Regions from separate parts of the Solibacillus sp. FSL K6-1523 genome, predicted to be linked through region 1. Evidence: riboswitches for the same ligand, from Rfam matches in the RefSeq annotation. Region 1 holds a riboswitch; the other holds the start of a gene.
The links. A riboswitch is a leader RNA that binds a small molecule or an ion and turns the genes downstream of it on or off. The one in region 1 is predicted to bind cobalamin.

Region 2: another riboswitch for cobalamin. It lies ahead of MHI10_RS05910 (hypothetical protein); the one in region 1 lies ahead of MHI10_RS00925 (class I SAM-dependent methyltransferase).

What each region holds. Positions count from the first base shown of each region.
Region 1 covers NZ_JBBOSU010000001.1:175,655-183,955, forward strand. The annotation lists gene MHI10_RS00895 (cobyrinate a,c-diamide synthase) at 1-1,174, shown strand, start outside; gene MHI10_RS00900 (precorrin-2 dehydrogenase/sirohydrochlorin ferrochelatase family protein) at 1,171-1,800, shown strand; gene cobA (uroporphyrinogen-III C-methyltransferase) at 1,797-2,558, shown strand; gene MHI10_RS00910 (nitroreductase family protein) at 2,552-3,106, shown strand; gene MHI10_RS00915 (cob(I)yrinic acid a,c-diamide adenosyltransferase) at 3,128-3,667, shown strand; gene MHI10_RS00920 (cobyric acid synthase) at 3,667-5,148, shown strand; cobalamin riboswitch at 5,124-5,300, shown strand; gene MHI10_RS00925 (class I SAM-dependent methyltransferase) at 5,599-6,429, shown strand; gene MHI10_RS00930 (FecCD family ABC transporter permease) at 6,426-7,466, shown strand; gene MHI10_RS00935 (ABC transporter ATP-binding protein) at 7,468-8,229, shown strand; gene MHI10_RS00940 (ABC transporter substrate-binding protein) at 8,257-8,301, shown strand, end outside.
Region 2 covers NZ_JBBOSU010000001.1:1,287,716-1,296,016, forward strand. The annotation lists gene MHI10_RS05900 (MarR family winged helix-turn-helix transcriptional regulator) at 1-211, shown strand, start outside; gene MHI10_RS05905 (hypothetical protein) at 399-1,286, shown strand; cobalamin riboswitch at 1,442-1,623, shown strand; gene MHI10_RS05910 (hypothetical protein) at 1,764-2,312, shown strand; gene MHI10_RS05915 (ABC transporter substrate-binding protein) at 2,309-3,265, shown strand; gene MHI10_RS05920 (bifunctional adenosylcobinamide kinase/adenosylcobinamide-phosphate guanylyltransferase) at 3,524-4,066, shown strand; gene MHI10_RS05925 (adenosylcobinamide-GDP ribazoletransferase) at 4,070-4,852, shown strand; gene MHI10_RS05930 (histidine phosphatase family protein) at 4,825-5,421, shown strand; gene MHI10_RS05935 (bifunctional adenosylcobinamide kinase/adenosylcobinamide-phosphate guanylyltransferase) at 5,373-5,798, shown strand; gene MHI10_RS05940 (ECF transporter S component) at 5,791-6,282, shown strand; gene MHI10_RS05945 (hypothetical protein) at 6,279-6,962, shown strand; gene MHI10_RS05950 (branched-chain amino acid aminotransferase) at 7,204-8,274, shown strand.

The DNA of each region.
Region 1 (8,301 bases):
TATGATGGCGCATGATGTTGTTCGTGATATTGTGGCCCGTGCTAGTCATGATACGGATGTAAGTATTATTGAAGGGGTTATGGGTTTTTATGATGGGAAATCACCATTATCCAACGAAGGTTCAGCGGCGCATATTAGCGAGTTGACGAACAGCCCGGTTATTTTAATTGTAAACGCAGCGAGTATGGCGCGTAGTGTGGCTGCCATTGTAAAAGGGTTTCAAATGCTCGATGAAAACGCCCAAATTGTCGGCGTCATCGTCAATCAGCTTGGCAGCAAAAATCATTATGATATTGTCAAAACCGCAATTGAAGCAGAGTGTCATATACCGGTGATTGGCTATTTACTAAAGGGCGCAGTTAAGGTGATGCCAAGTCGTCATTTAGGGCTTGTCCCCGCCATTGAACGTGGGGATTTAGATGATTATTTCGATGAGTTAGCGACTGCGATTGAAGCAACAGTTGATCTCGATGTTTTGCTTAATATAACGAAAGCTCCAGTCATTACGGTTGAAACAACTATTTTTGAACAGCAGCCGAATCGACAGCGGGTACATATTGCCGTAGCAAAAGATGCGGCCTTTAACTTTTATTACGAGGAAAATTTAGCGCTTTTACGAGCGTATGGCGCTGAGCTACACTTCTTTTCACCATTAAATAATGAGCCAGTTCCGGCACAAGCACAAGGTGTATATATTGGCGGTGGCTTCCCAGAAGAGTTTGCTGAAAAGCTAAGTGAAAACACAACTTCAAAAGAATCAATTCGTGCTGCAATTGAGCAAGGACTGCCGACTTTAGCGGAATGTGGGGGCTACATGTATTTAACGGAAAGCATTACAAATCGTGCGGGTGAAACGTATGCCATGCTCGGTGTCATTGAAGGTCACGTAAAAATGCAAGAGAAGTTAGCTGCATTAGGTTACCGTGAAATTACAGGTGTTAAAGGCAACTTCTTAATTTATGAAGATGAGCAAGCAAAAGGGCATGAGTTCCATTATTCGACATATGAAGGTGAGCATAAAACACCTGCATATTTTAGTAAAGGACGTTTTCGAGCACAGCAAGAAGGCTATTTAAGCGGGAATTTAGTAGCAGGCTATACACATTTTCATTTTGCATCCAACCCAAAGCTTGTACAAAATTGGTTAGATAAATGTTTGGAGGTAAATCGATGAGTTATTTCCCTTTGTTATTAAATATTGAATATAAAACAGTTGTCGTCGTTGGTGGTGGGCGTGTTGCTCGTCAAAAGGTTGATGCATTGCTTCCTGCAAAAGCGAACATCATTGTCGTGAGTCCTACGATGACGGAAGAACTTTTAGCGTATGCAGAACGCAAAGAAATTACATGGAAGCAAAAAGAGTTTGAGCCAGCTGACTTAGATGATGCGGCATTAGTTTTTGCCGTGACAAATAGTCAAGAAGTGAACGATGCAGTTGAGGAAGCGACACAACATTGGCAATTACTTAGCCGTGCCGATGCAAAAGGGCGTGTCGATTTTATTAATCCAGCTGTAGTCCGACGTGGGGATTTTATCATGACGGTATCAACTTCTGGTGCAAGTCCACGTTTAACGCGCCAAGTGAAAGCACAATTGGCGGATCAATATGGTGATTATTACGAGCAGTACGTTGCATTTTTAGGGCAAGCTCGTCAGCGCATTTTAGCCACATTTAATGGGGAAGAAAAGGCACAATTACTAACACAATTATTAGAGCCACAGTTATTAGAATGGGTAAAGGAAGGGCGCCTACATAAGTGTGAGGAGTGGCTACAACAACGATTAGGAGATTTACAATGAGCGCAAAAGTATTTATTGTTGGAGCTGGACCAGGAGACCCCAAATTATTAACAATACGAGGGCTTGAATGTATACAGCAAGCCGATGTCATTTTATATGATCGTTTAGTAAATCCTGTATTACTGGAACATGCAAAAAAAAACGTAGAATTCATTTATTGCGGCAAAGAACCAGGAAAGCACGGCTTAATTCAAGATGAAATTCATCGTGTATTAGTTGAAAAAGCATTGGCAGGGCATACCGTTTTACGTCTAAAAGGTGGAGATCCATTTGTATTTGGACGTGGTGCAGAGGAAGCAGCCGTTTTACGCGAGGCTAATATTGACTATGAAATTGTACCAGGTATTACAGCAGGCATTGCAGCGCCGGCTTATGCAGGAATTCCTGTAACCCATCGTGATCATGCGACAAGTTTTGCTATTGTGACTGGCCACGGACGTGCAGAAAAAGGCAATGATTTTTTAAATTGGGGCGCGCTTAGCCATATTGATACGGTCGCTTTCTATATGAGCGTTGGCAATATTGAGCATATTACAGCACGTTTAATCGAACATGGAAAACGAAGCGAAACACCAGTTGCAGTGATTGAATGGGGCACTACAGATAAACAACGCACAATTATCGGCACATTAGAAACCATTGCCAAACAAATTGAGCAGGAAGTCATTCAAAATCCAGCGATGATTTTAGTTGGGGATGTTGTCAACGTACGTGAGGATATAAAGTGGTTCATTGAAAAGGAGCATCAAACATGTTAAATGCACTAAAAAAGCGTCGTGCAATTCGTCAATTTGAAGCACGTGAAGTAGAAAGAGAAAAAATTGAACAATTATTAGAAGCCGCTACATATGCACCGAATGATCGCATGCGTGAGCCATGGCATTTTTATGTGATGCAAGGCGCTAGTAAACAAGGTTATGAGCAAGTCGCACTAAATTTTCTAGAAAAGCGTTTTCCAACAAAGCCTAATTTAGTTGAAAGTTCGATGGAAGCCATTACAAAAACGCCATTAATTATAGCGGTGACTTCAGCCATTGTAGAAGGGGATGAAGGGGCAACGAAAGATAATGTCTTTGCGGTAAGTAGTGCAATTATGTCGATGTGGCTCATGGCGGAACAATTAGGGCTAGGCATGGTTTGGCGTACACGAGGCGTTGGTTTAGTACATGATACAGCGCTTCATGCTTATATTGGTGCAAGTGGGCAAGAACAGTTAGTAGGTACGTTATGTATTGGTTATCCAGCTGAATCTCCGGCGACAGAGAAAAAGCGTACAGCATTTGCTGAAAAAACAACTTGGTTATAAAAGGATAAGGGGGGATTGACGATGGCGAGACAAGGGATGTTACTTGTTTATACAGGGGATGGCAAAGGAAAAACAACAGCTTCACTTGGTGTCACGTTACGTGCAATTGGACGAGGCATGAAGGTGAAATATTTTCAATTTATTAAATCTCCTGAGCGTACGTATGGTGAACAAATTGCTTTACGCAAATTAGGGGTAGAAACGGTTCAACTTGGGATTGGGTTTACATGGACAAAAACACCTGAAGAGCACCGAGGGGCTTTAAAATTGGCATGGGCACAAGTCAAAGAAGTGTTACGAGATGATTCGATTGATTTATTAGTGCTTGACGAACTGAATAATGCATTGGCGATTACACGCTTTCCAGTTGACGATGTTTTACCACTTGAAGAGGTATTAGAAGCCATTCAAAATCGTCCGAAAACGATGCATTTAGTTGTGACAGGACGTTCGGCTCATCCATCACTTATTGCCATGGCAGATTTAGTTTCGACAATCGATGCGACAAAGCATTATTACGAGGAGCAAGATGTTAAAGCAATGAAAGGTCTTGAATTTTAATGAAAGCAATTATGATTCAAGGGACGTCCTCAGATGTTGGAAAAAGTGTCATTTGCACAGCACTTTGCCGGATTTTTGCGAATGATGGATTTCGCGTAGCACCGTTCAAATCACAAAATATGGCATTGAATTCATACATTACAAAAAGTGGTGGTGAAATTGGTCGTGCCCAAGGTGTACAAGCAGAAGCCGCTAAAATTGACGCGACAACAGATATGAATCCAATCCTCCTAAAACCAAAAGGGGAAATGATATCTGAAGTGATTTTACATGGAAAACATTTAGCGAATATGGATGCTTTGACATACCGAGAAACATTTGTAGAGGATGTTATGCCAGAAATACGGAAATCACTTGGGCGTCTAAGCGAACAGTTTGAAATTTTAGTATTGGAAGGTGCGGGCAGTCCAGCGGAGATCAATTTGAAAGCACGTGATATTGCGAATATGCGTATGGCACACGAAACCGATGCAAGTGTCATTTTAGTTGCGGATATTGAACGTGGTGGTGTGTTTGCCTCAATCGTTGGTACGTTAGCACTTTTGGATGATGAAGAACGCGCTCGGGTAAAAGGTGTCATTATTAATAAATTCCGAGGGATGAAGGAATTATTGGATAGTGGTGTGGAATGGCTTGAAAACTATACGGGAATTCCTGTTTTAGGTGTTATTCCATATGTGGATGTACAAATTGAAGCGGAGGATTCGATGGCACTATCGAGCTTACGATTAAAAAAACCACAGCAACAAGAATTTGCAATTGATGTTGCGATTATTCGCTTACCTTGTATTTCAAACTTTACAGATGTTGACCCATTATTTGAGGAACCAGGAGTGGGACCTCGGTTTGTGTCTTCATTAAAAGATTTAAAGCAGCCAGATGTCATTATTTTGCCAGGCACTAAAAATACGGTAGAAGATTTTTTGTGGCTACAAGAAAATGGCTTAGCACAAGGCATTTTGAAGCATGCACAAAAAGGTGGAAAAGTCGTAGGTATTTGTGGAGGCTACCAAATGCTTGGAGAAGTCATTCGCGATGAGTCTGCGATTGAAGGAAGTGGTGGCACGTACTTATCACTCGGGCTATTACCAATTGAGACGCATTTTGTAACAGAAAAACAAACCGTACAAGTACATGGCCAAACTGTAACAGGTCACGATGTGAAGGGTTATGAAATCCATTTAGGTCGCAGTGTGGCAACGAAGAAAATGACACCGTTTATTACTTTTGATGATGGTCGACAAGATGGTGTTTATACGGAACAAATTATCGGTACATATGTGCATGGTATCTTCCAAAATCGTCATTTTACACGCGACTATTTCAACCTTATACGCAATGAAAAAAATCTGGAATTAGTTGCTGGGGATGTTGTATCAGATGAGGATCGTCGTGAACAGGCGTATGAACTTTTGGATGAACATGTGCGCCAGCATTTAGATATGAAGAAAGTATACAATTTAATACATTTATCAGTGTAGAAATACGTAAAGGGAAGAGTGATGGAAAGTCACCACGGTACCCGCCACTGTGAAGCGGAGAGTTGTAGCGATACCACTGCAAAATATTTGCGGGAAGGGCTATGAACTTTAGGATGCGAAGTCAGGATACCTGCTGATAAACGGAATATTGTTCTTACGGGAGTATAAGAGCCACTATGCAATACATAATGGCATATTAACTTGCTTCAGCAGAAGTTCTCCACTTCTATTAGTGGGGGATGAATGCCAAGAATGACTTTAATTCAGTGGGAGTTCAATTCCAGGCTGAATCAAGTTAAAGCCCCCGGCGGATGTCACAGATTTTTTAGAGGAGTTTTTCGAGCAAGCTCGAAAAAAAATCTGGACGCAAATACGCCGAGGCGTATTTGATCGTATAAACAATTTGATTTATACGTTTTTTTGTATTTTATAAGAAAGGAGATGCTTGAAATGAAAGGGTCACCTTTACATATCGATTTTGAGAAGCTATGGAAAGAAGGCATGCATAATTGGCACGGTGAAATGCCTGAACGAATGATTGATGATGCATTAGAAGAAGCATTTTGGTCTCAATCGATGCAAAAAAAATCCTATCGCCAAACGGATGCCCATACGAAGCCGATTTATGAAAAAATGCGGAAACATATACCGGAAAATGCGACGTGTTTAGAAATCGGTCCGGGATGGGGAAATTACACCTTTCCATTACGAGAAGATGCTGAAAAGCTAACATTAGTAGATGGTTCAGAAAGTGTTCTTCAATATTTACAACAATATTTTGTAGAAGACGAAGGGGTGCAGTACGTCCATGCAAAATGGGAAGATGCTGAAGTAGAAAAGCATGATGTTGTCATTGGCGTCAATTGTTATTACCGGATCTATGAAATGAATGAGGCATTGTTGAAGATGAATCGCTTGGCAAAAAAGCGCGTCATTATCGGCTTAACAACAGGGCCTATTCAGCCTCATTATGTTGTACTCGATCAACAATTCGGTTATCAAATTAAATATCCAAGGCGTGATTATATTGGAATCGTCAATATGCTTTATCAGCTTGGGATTTATGCAGATTGTGAAATGCTTCCACTAGAACGTACATATCGCTATGCCTCATATGAAGCATTATATACCGCGCAAAGTAAGAAGATTTTAAATGACACGTTTCAGATCGATGATGTAAAAGCAGCACTTGCAGGTTTTATAACGGAAGAAAACGGAGAAATTATCTATCGTCATAAATTTTACGCGGCGATTATTAGTTGGGAGCCTGTGAAGCGATGAAGAACAGGAAATTTTACGTTTGGTTAGTTATGTTATTCGTTATTTTACTTTGCTCAGGAATCGGCGCGATTATGGTTGGTTCTGTAGGCATTACCCCCTCACTTATTATAGAGGTACTCATGTATAAACTTGGTATAGTACCAACTACAAACGCATCGAACGCTCAGCAAATCATTATTATGGAACTGCGTGTGCCGCGTGTCCTACTCGCGATGATTGTAGGTGCATCACTTGCAATTTGTGGTGCAGCCATTCAAGCATTAGTGAAAAACTCGATTGCAGATCCGTATATTTTAGGTGTTTCATCGGGTGCTTCTGTTGGTGCAACATCGGTTATTTTACTCGGTGCATTTAGCTTTCTCGGTGTCTATGCGCTATCATTTGCAGCTTTTTTAGGAGCAATCGCAGCTGTAAGTATCGTTTTTTTACTTGCTCGTATTGGCGGACGAACATCCATGATTCGCTTACTTCTTTCAGGTGTTGCGATTTCTATGGTACTAAGCGCGCTAACGAACTTTATGCTGATGATGTCTAAGGAGCAAGGGGGCATTCAAGCGGTCATGCATTGGATGTTAGGCAGTTTAGGCGGAGCAAAATGGAATAACATTGGAATTCCTGCTGTTGTATTCGTCATCGTTTTTACATTACTAACATTAAGCTATCGCCAATTAAATGCATTATTGCTCGGCACGGAAACAGCTGCAACATTAGGAATTAATATTGAGCGTTTTCGAATTTTTATTATTATTATTGTTTCGTTATTAACGGGTGTTGTTGTAGCGGTTAGTGGAAGTATCGGTTTTGTCGGATTAATCGTTCCTCATATCGTAAGAATGTTAGTCGGCTCAAATTACAAAGTTGTCCTACCTTTAAGTGCATTACTTGGCGCGATTTTTATCGTTTGGGCGGATATGGGCGCACGTATTGCGATTGCACCAGAAGAAATGCCAATTGGAATTATTACAGCGTTATGTGGTAGCCCATTCTTTATTTGGATGCTACGTCGTCAGCGATATGCATTTGGAGAAGGGGAATAAAATGATACAACTTCAAGACCTAGAATATTCTATAGCAGAAAAAGCAATTTTGCGTAATTTGTCCATCACAATTGAGGAAGGGAAATTCATCGGCATCATTGGACCAAATGGTAGTGGTAAAACGACGATGCTAAAAATGATTTATCGTCATTTAAAGCAAACATCGGGTAGTGTGACGCTACATGAAAAGGAAATTTGGGATATCTCCCCTAAAAAACTAGCGCAGCAAATGGCCGTTGTCAGTCAAGAATCTCCGGTGCTCTTTGATTTTACGGTGAAGGACCTCGTTATGATGGGGCGTATACCATATAAAAAATGGCTAAGCTCAGACAATGTGGAAGACTTTAAAATTGTCGAGGAGTGTATGGCACTTTCAAATGTTGGCCATTTAGCGGATCGAACATTCGTCCATTTATCTGGTGGTGAAAAGAAGCGTGTCATGTTAGCTCGCGCATTAGCGCAAAAGGCAAAAATTTTAGTATTAGATGAACCGACAAATCATTTAGATATTGAGCATCAACTGCATTTAATGGATTTAGTGAAGGACCTACCCGTCACGATTATTACAGCTTTGCATGATTTGAATTTAGCGGCAGCTTATTGTGATGAAGTGATTGTGATGAAAGATGGGACGCTGTATGAGCAGGGCACACCAAAACAAGTGTTTACAGAACAAACAATGATGGATGTTTTCCGCGTCCGTGTAGGTATTTCAACGAATCCATTTACAAACAAGCTCCACTTATTTTTTTATACTAAATAATACTTTGAGAAAGTATGAGGGGAAATCATGAAAAAACAAAAAACTTTTTGGGCTTCTATCTTCTTAACAGTA
Region 2 (8,301 bases), 1.1 Mb from region 1:
ACGATTAGAAGATGTTGGCCTTGTAACGATGAAACGTTCAGATTTGGATAAACGCGTAACACTCGTTTCCCTTACGCAAGCAGGTATGGATATAAAAGAGGAAGTTCTAAATGTTTGGAGAACGGTTGAACAAGTCTTCACTGAAAATCTTACAGAAGATGAAAAAACTTTATTTTTGGATTTAATGAAAAAGATTTTGAATAAAGGTTAAATATTTACAATATTAATTAATTTTGTAGGAGGAAATCTGAAAGTGGATTTTCCCCTACATATTTTTTTGCACATTTCTATAACTGGTCAAGGTTACATCCATATTTAGCACAATAATGGATGGTCCTTAGTAAAGAAACCGTGGTAAGATTATGGAAATGTTTTCAAATAGGAATGGGGGGAGTTCAATGGAATGGTTAATCCTGCTTGTCGTTTTAATTTGGTTTATATTATTTATACGCAAAAAACGCGCATTTACATTTAGTTTAGCTCCACAAGTATTAGATATAAAATCAATTAAAGGATTAAAAAAGCTCAGTGTCGACTTGGAGCAATCCCTTAATAAAGGTTATATGGAAAATGTAGCGGATCGGGTAAGTAGACAAAATAAGTTAAAGGGAAATGAGTACGGCTGGCGTCTTCTGGATTTGAAACGTTATTTTATTTTGACTTCTCTTTTAAAAGAATCGCCAATGTTTAGTGAGAAAGTCGATGAATTATGGCATGAGATGCTTATGTTTACCCGTGAGTATGAGGACTTTTCAAAAAATTATTTAGGGACAACACTTCATCACAGTCCGAATGTTAATGTGGAACCAGATCCAAATTTACGTGGTTTTTTTGATTGGATATATGCGGAACTTTTCTACATAAGAAAGGAGAACATTCATCTATATAAAGGCTTTTTCAGATTCCCTGTGCCTCCCAATATTATTGATGAATTTAAAGATTTCCCGGAAAATGAATTAATAGATAAATATTTTAAGAGTGATGCCAAGAGTATGCCAGTTGTCCTTTCACTGATTGCATCCATGAAAAAAACGGCAAATAGAGTGAAAGACCATGATAAAAATGCCATACGTGCAATGATGAAGAAAGGGAAAAGTCAGCAAAAATACAACGCAATGCTCATTCCTTTCCTATCTGTTTCCTATTTTCATTATGATGAATTTTATAATTACATGAATGAAAGCAGCAACGGTTCATCAAGTTGTACGAGTTGCGGGTCTGGAAGCTCTTGTAATAGTTGCTCGTCTGGTAGTTCTTGCTCAAGCTGTGGTGGGGGTGGAGATTAATAACTTCCAATTCAACGCGAATCTACATGAGAATACTCTTTTTTATTGTTTTTTTACAGAAAGGTTAGTCAATCAACAGACGTGTTAAAATAACGTTATACCTAAATACTTATTTGCATGTGAACTTTCGTATGGTACAGTATGTTTATCAATTTAATAAGTTTGCAGGAAAAAGTGCTATAAGCATAAATTGGGAATTCGGTGTGAATCCGAAGCTATATCCGTAACTGTGAGCGCTGATAAATACTGATGAAAAGAGACTGCTAAAAAGTGGGGATATTTTCACGTGTATGATAAGCGCAAAGCCAAGACACCAAGCTTTTTCTGATCGTAACAAATACTCTTCGGATTTAAAGAGAATGTGCGGCAGGAATAATCGTAGTTTTCTATTATGATATTTATGATGCCATCCATTTCCTTGGGTGGCATTTTTTTATTGCCGTTACAAATAATTAGAACAAAAGTGAGGGACTTGCATTGAAAAAGGACATGCGTTATTCGTGCTATCCATTTATGCGTGAAAAAATTTCTTTAGTGGATTATGAAATCCGAACAGATTCATTGACGACTAGAATTGGTGCGGTCTTACCAACATTAGTAGAGGATGATAAAGGAAGGATTGTTTTAGAAGACTTGCAAATTATTCAGCCACTTGCTTATCATGTAAATGGTTCTGTACGAGGGAAAATGGCGATTACTTTAGATGATTTAAATTGGTTAAGTGAGCGCTATGATTTTTATGTCAGTCATGTTGAAGACGTGATTCAACAGTTTTTATTGCCACAGGGAATAGAAAGTGCTGTAAGGCTTCATATTTGCCGAAGTGAAGCGAAAAAGTCATACCGTGCTTTACATAAAGTGAGTGAAGAACGAGATGTACCGGAAATTTTATTTGATTTCTTAGGGCTTTTAGCGAATGTATTTTTCGTTATGGCTGTTTATATGAACAAACAACATGCTTATAATGAAATTCCGTTTATTAGTAAATCTTATCCAGTTAAAAAAAGAAAAGAGGAACACCGATGAAAATTAAAATGAAATGGGTTGCACCACTCGCAGCCGCGCTTTTACTAACAGCATGTGGAGTGGATGAAAAAACAGCGAGCCAGCCAAAAGGCGAAGTAAATCAAGAACAGCAAGGATCTAATACGAATGAATCTTATAAAGTTATTGATGATCGTGGTGTAGAAGTGACATTTGATGCTGTACCTGAAACAGTTGTGTCATTACAACCAAGCAATACTGAAATTTTATTTGAATTAGGTGTAGGAGATAAAATTATCGGTGCAACAGATTATGATAGTTACCCAGAAGCTGCCCAAAAGATTGAGCGTGTTTCAACATCTACTGTTATTAATGCAGAACGTATTGTAGAATTAAACCCGGACGTTGTAGTTGCCTATACAGTTGGTGATGAAGCACAAATTAATCAGCTAGAAGATGCTGGATTAAAAGTATTTGTTATCGAATCGGCTGCTCAATTTGAGGATGTATATTCAGATATTATTCAATTATCAGAAGTAATGGGTGTGAAGCCAACTGGTGAACAAATCGTCAAAGATATTCAAACTCAAATTAAAGAAGTACAAGATAGAACAGCTACAATCGCAACAAAGAAAAAAGTATATTACGAAATTTCACCTGCACCAGATCTTTGGACAACAGGTAATGAAACATTCCAACAAGAAATAATGGATGCAGCAGGTGTCGAAAATATTTTTGCAGATCAAAAAAGCTGGATAAGTGTTGCTGAGGAAGATGTTATCCTACGTAATCCCGAAATCATTATTACAACGACGAATTATATAGACGATCCAATCGGTGAAATTATGGGACGCGCTGGCTGGGATAAAATTAGTGCATTGACGAATAAACAAGTGTTTTTAGTTGATGGAGATATTATGTCTCGTCCAGCACCACGAATAGGTCAAGCTGTTCAAATCATGGCAGAAACAGTCTATCCAGAGCTATTTAACTAGATTCAGCGGGGGTTCAAACCCCGGCTGAATTGGGGAACAAAGGCTAAACCCGTCACGTCCTGTGACAACGCCTTTGTGATCAACTTCGTGTTGACCTAAGCCCCGGCGGATGTCACAGATTTTTAAGGGGAGTTTTTCGAGCGAGCTCGAAAAAATCTGGACGCAATTACACCTCGGCGTAATTGATATAAATCTATAATTAGAGAACAGGCTAAGAAAACGGCTTGTTCTTTTACTGCTTTAAGGGGTGAGAAATAAATGATTTTTATTACAGGTGGCGTAAGAAGTGGGAAGAGCGCCTTTGCAGAGCGGTTTGTTCAGCGATATGGACAGGACGCGCGGTATATTTATGTTGCAACAGGTGTCGCGTTTGACCGAGAAATGGAAGCGCGAATTAAACGGCATCAGCTAGACCGCGAACAGCAAGGGTTACACTGGCTAACTGTTGAAATGCAAGTGGAAATACCGGCTGCAATGAAGCAGCTTAATGCTCAGCATGTGCTATTATTTGAATGTGTCACAACATGGCTGGCCAATGTGTTGTATCATACAGAAACGCTTGATAATCGTGAGCAGCGGATTGCGGATTATATATTGGCCTTTCAAGAACAGCTACTTGCATGGCAACAGCAAGGAGTGCGGGTTGTCATTGTATCGAATGAAATATTGGATGAACCACGCTCACCATTTGATGAAGTGGAACTGTACCGAAAGCTGATCGGACAATTTCATCAATGGATTGTGACACATTGTGAATCAGCTTATGAAGTACAATACCAACTTGTACAACAATGGAAATAAGAGGTGAACAAGTTGAAAAATAGTACAATTGGATTTTTATTAGCGTGGCAATTTTTCTCGGCTATTCCCGTGAAAAAATCGTTTGAGATGAACGCAAAAACCGTTACATGGATGTATGCCTTTTTACCGATACTTGGATTACTAATGGGCGGCATATATGCGACAACGGCTTATGGATTATTTACATATAGCGATATTTCACCGTTATTATTAGCAATCATTCTCGTTGTCGGGATGATTGTAGTGACAGGTGGCTTACATTTAGACGGCTGGATTGATATGAGTGATGCTTATTTTTCATACGGAGATAAAGAAAAGCGTTTAGCCATTTTAGATGACCCGCGAACAGGTGCGTTTGGTGTCATTAGTGTCATGTGCTTACTATTATTGAAAATAGGCTTTGTTTACGAGGCGATTGTGCAAGGAAACTTAGCGATTATTCCATTTTTATTATGCATACCATTTCTTGCGCGGATTGGTGTGTTAACTGTATTTTTAACAACTGAAACGTCAAAACAAACGGGACTAGCAGCCTATTTTAAAGGGATTATTATAAAAAAGCAGCTTGCCATCAGTGTCGTGCTTTTATGTGTGGGCTACATCGTTATTTGTATTGCGCTTGCAGACTATCATATGGTGTTCCTTGTGGTGGCTCTGCTTATAGGAGTGTTCCTGTACCGCAAGTGGATTGTAAAAAACTTTGGCGGTGTGAGTGGCGATTTACTCGGCGCACATTGTGAAGGGATGGAGGTATTTTTATGGCTCGTGGTGTTACTATTCATTTAATTCGACATGAAAAAACGCAAGCGAATGTAGAACGAAAATACATCGGTTGGACAGATGAACCGATTTTACAAGAAGTAACGGCACAGTTGCCCATTGCACCAACTATCATCTATGGTAGTGATTTACTGCGCTGTCAACAAACCGCCGCATGCTATTTTCCGAATGTAAATTATATTGGGATGCAGCAACTGCGGGAAAGTAATTTTGGCGATTTTGAAATGCATACATATGAGCAGTTAAAAGAGCAGTCTATTTATCGCGCTTGGATTGACGATCCTTATACAGTATCACCACCGAATGGCGAGTCATTTAAGGCATTTGAACAGCGTGTATTACAGGTATTTCAACAACTAGTCGTGCAACAAGGAGCTTATACGTTTGTTGTACACGGAGGCGTAATTCGGCTATTGCTCTCGCATTTTGGACAGCCGCAGCAATCGTTTCAAAATACGCTCGCTAAGCACCGGGTCCTTTATACATTGCACTGGGAACAGCTAGAACAATTTTTAGGAGGAACAGCATGTACGTTATTCTCGGAGGCGCCTATAACGGTAAACGAAACTATGTAGAAACTATGCTACAAAAACGAGGCAATGTTGCTGTGCATGATATTGCGGGGGAAATTCCAGACATTAAAGCTATTGCAGAAAAGGATATTGTCGTAATTAGTGAGTTTGAAACAATCGTTCAAGCTATGCTAGAGCAACGAGAAGAAGTAGTTGCTGAACAGATTGCCAAGCAGCTATGTGAGCTCAATAAGCAAGCTCAAGTCATTTGCATATGCACGGATATGAGTCGCGGGGTCGTACCACTTGAAAAAGACGTACGGCAAATGCGTGACACATGCGGTAGAATTTATCAAAAACTTTGTCAGGAAGCCGAAACAGTCATACGCGTTTGGTACGGGCTTCCTCAAATATTAAAAGGGGAGATTAATCATGGATAAAAATAAATTACGTTTAATGGTGTTAACGGCTTTAATTTCCGCAATTTGTGTAATCGGAAGTTTTATAAAAGTACCTGGACCTATTACAACTGCTGCACTTGATTCCGCACCAGCATTCATTAGTGCTGTTTTCTTACCCCCACTTTTTGCCGGGGCTGCGGGAGCGCTCGGACATATTGCAACAGGTTTGACTTCGGGGATGCCACTTGGGATATTCCACGTTATAATCGCGGTTGAAATGTTTTTCATCATTTATATTTTTACTGTACTACACCGAAATGGTTTTCATATGTCAAAATGGATTTTTGCAGTAATTGCGAACGGGGTTATTGCACCGCTCCCGTTTTATTTTTTAATTTCAGCTGAATTTTACATGGCTTCGATTGTTACACTGTCCATCGCAACAGTCATTAATGTCATAGTTGCTATGCTTGTGATGCCTGTATTAAAAATGGTTGTTCAACGACAAGGTACGCAAATATGAGAAATGCAATCCAAGTAGGAGAGCTGTTTGTAACGATTGATAATTCAGGCTGTATTGGTGAAAACCCACAAGATGAAGTACAGGTGCCTCATGAGGTTACTGGTTACTTTACAGCAAGAACGGCGATTTTAGAGCAATGGTGTGCTGGGGCAATGCCAGTACAGCTAGTAGTAGCCAACTTTTCAGGAGACGACGCATGGCAGCCATACATTAATGGCTTTCAACAAGTTTTTGATGAAATAAATATACCGACGCCACCAGTAACTGGCTCTAGCGAAACGAATTTTCAAGCACTTCAATCCGCTGTTTCATTGACGATGCTCGGAAAAAAAGCATTTGCAAATAACACGACCAATTGCCGCTATTTTGTCGTTGGCGAGCCATTAGTAGGGGAAGAAGTTGTTAATAATCCGCAAAAGATCGCTTCGTTAGGCGAGCTTTATACTGGATTGAATGAAGGTTTTATCCAAGCGATATGGCCCGTTGGATCAAAAGGAATTGGCACTGAAATTGAGCGTTTTACGGGAAGTGACAAGTACGAAGTCGACCTACCTTTAAAAAAATCAGCAGGTCCATCTTGTGCGGTGTTAGTTGCGGTTAATGAACAAAATATTTCGCGTTTTTTTCAAATAATGTCTGCGCCAATAACTGAAATAAAGTTGGAAATCCTGGCTGAGTAAGTATTTCTTCAGAGGCAAGGTAATGAAAGAGAGCAATTATTTCCTAGGGAATAAATTGCTCTTTTCTTTTTTTATAGGAGCGATACTAATAGAAATAGATGTATAAGAAACCTTACTAAAAGTCTTGTTGTGCTAGATTAATGAAAAAAATGAACAAATAGTGAAAAATTATAAATATTCTAAAAATAACGTGGTATGATAGAGTGTATCAAGTTTAATTTTTTGTTAAGGAGCAATGGACATGACGACATACCAAATTACAACAGAGCTAACAGCCAATAAAAAAGACAAAATCGAAGCCGATCAGCTCGGTTTCGGACAAGTGTTTACAGATCATATGTTTGTGATGGATTATGAAGAGGGCAAGGGCTGGCACAATGCAAAAATTTCACCTTATCAGCCGCTAGAATTAAGCCCAGCTGCTATGGTATTCCATTACGGCCAAGCGGTATTTGAAGGATTAAAAGCATATGCAACGGCTTCAGGTGAGATTCATTTATTCCGTCCAGATCGTAACTTCAAGCGTTTAAACGCATCCAATGATCGTCTTTGCATTCCTAAAATTGACGAGGAATTTGCATTAGAAGCATTGAAGGAACTCATTCGTGTGGATCGCGATTGGATCCCAACTGCACCAGGCACATCTTTATATATTCGTCCATTTATTATTGCGATAGAGCCTTACTTAGGTGTGAATCCTTCGAAGCACTATAAATTTATTATTATTATGTCACCAGTAGGCTCGTATTATAAAGAGGGCATCAATCCCGTGAAAATTTTAGTGGAACAACACTATGTCCGTGCAGTTGTTGGCGGTACAGGAGAAGCAAAAACGGCAGGAAACTATGCAAGTAGCTTAAAAGGTTCAGAGATTGCTAGTCAGCAAGGTTATTCTCAAACGCTATGGTTAGATGGGAAAGAAAATAAATATGTTGAAGAAGTTGGGAGTATGAACATCTTCTTTAAAATTGCAGGGAAGGTTATTACACCAGCACTTAATGGTAGTATTTTATCTGGGATTACGCGAGATTCGATGATTAACGTATTAAAATCAAAAAATATCCCAATCGAAGAGCGTGCGATTGAGTTTGCTGAAATTGTAGAAGCTGCGAAAAATGGGACATTAGAAGAAGCATTTGGAACGGGTACAGCAGCAGTCATTTCACCAGTAGGAGAATTTAAGTGGCTAGATGAAATCTTAACAATTAATGATGGACAAATCGGTGAAGTAACACAAATGCTTTATGATACATTAACAAGCATCCAATACGGCACAATGGAAGATCCATTTGGTTGGACGATTAAACTATAACTTAATATAGCGGATGTCTAGACATCC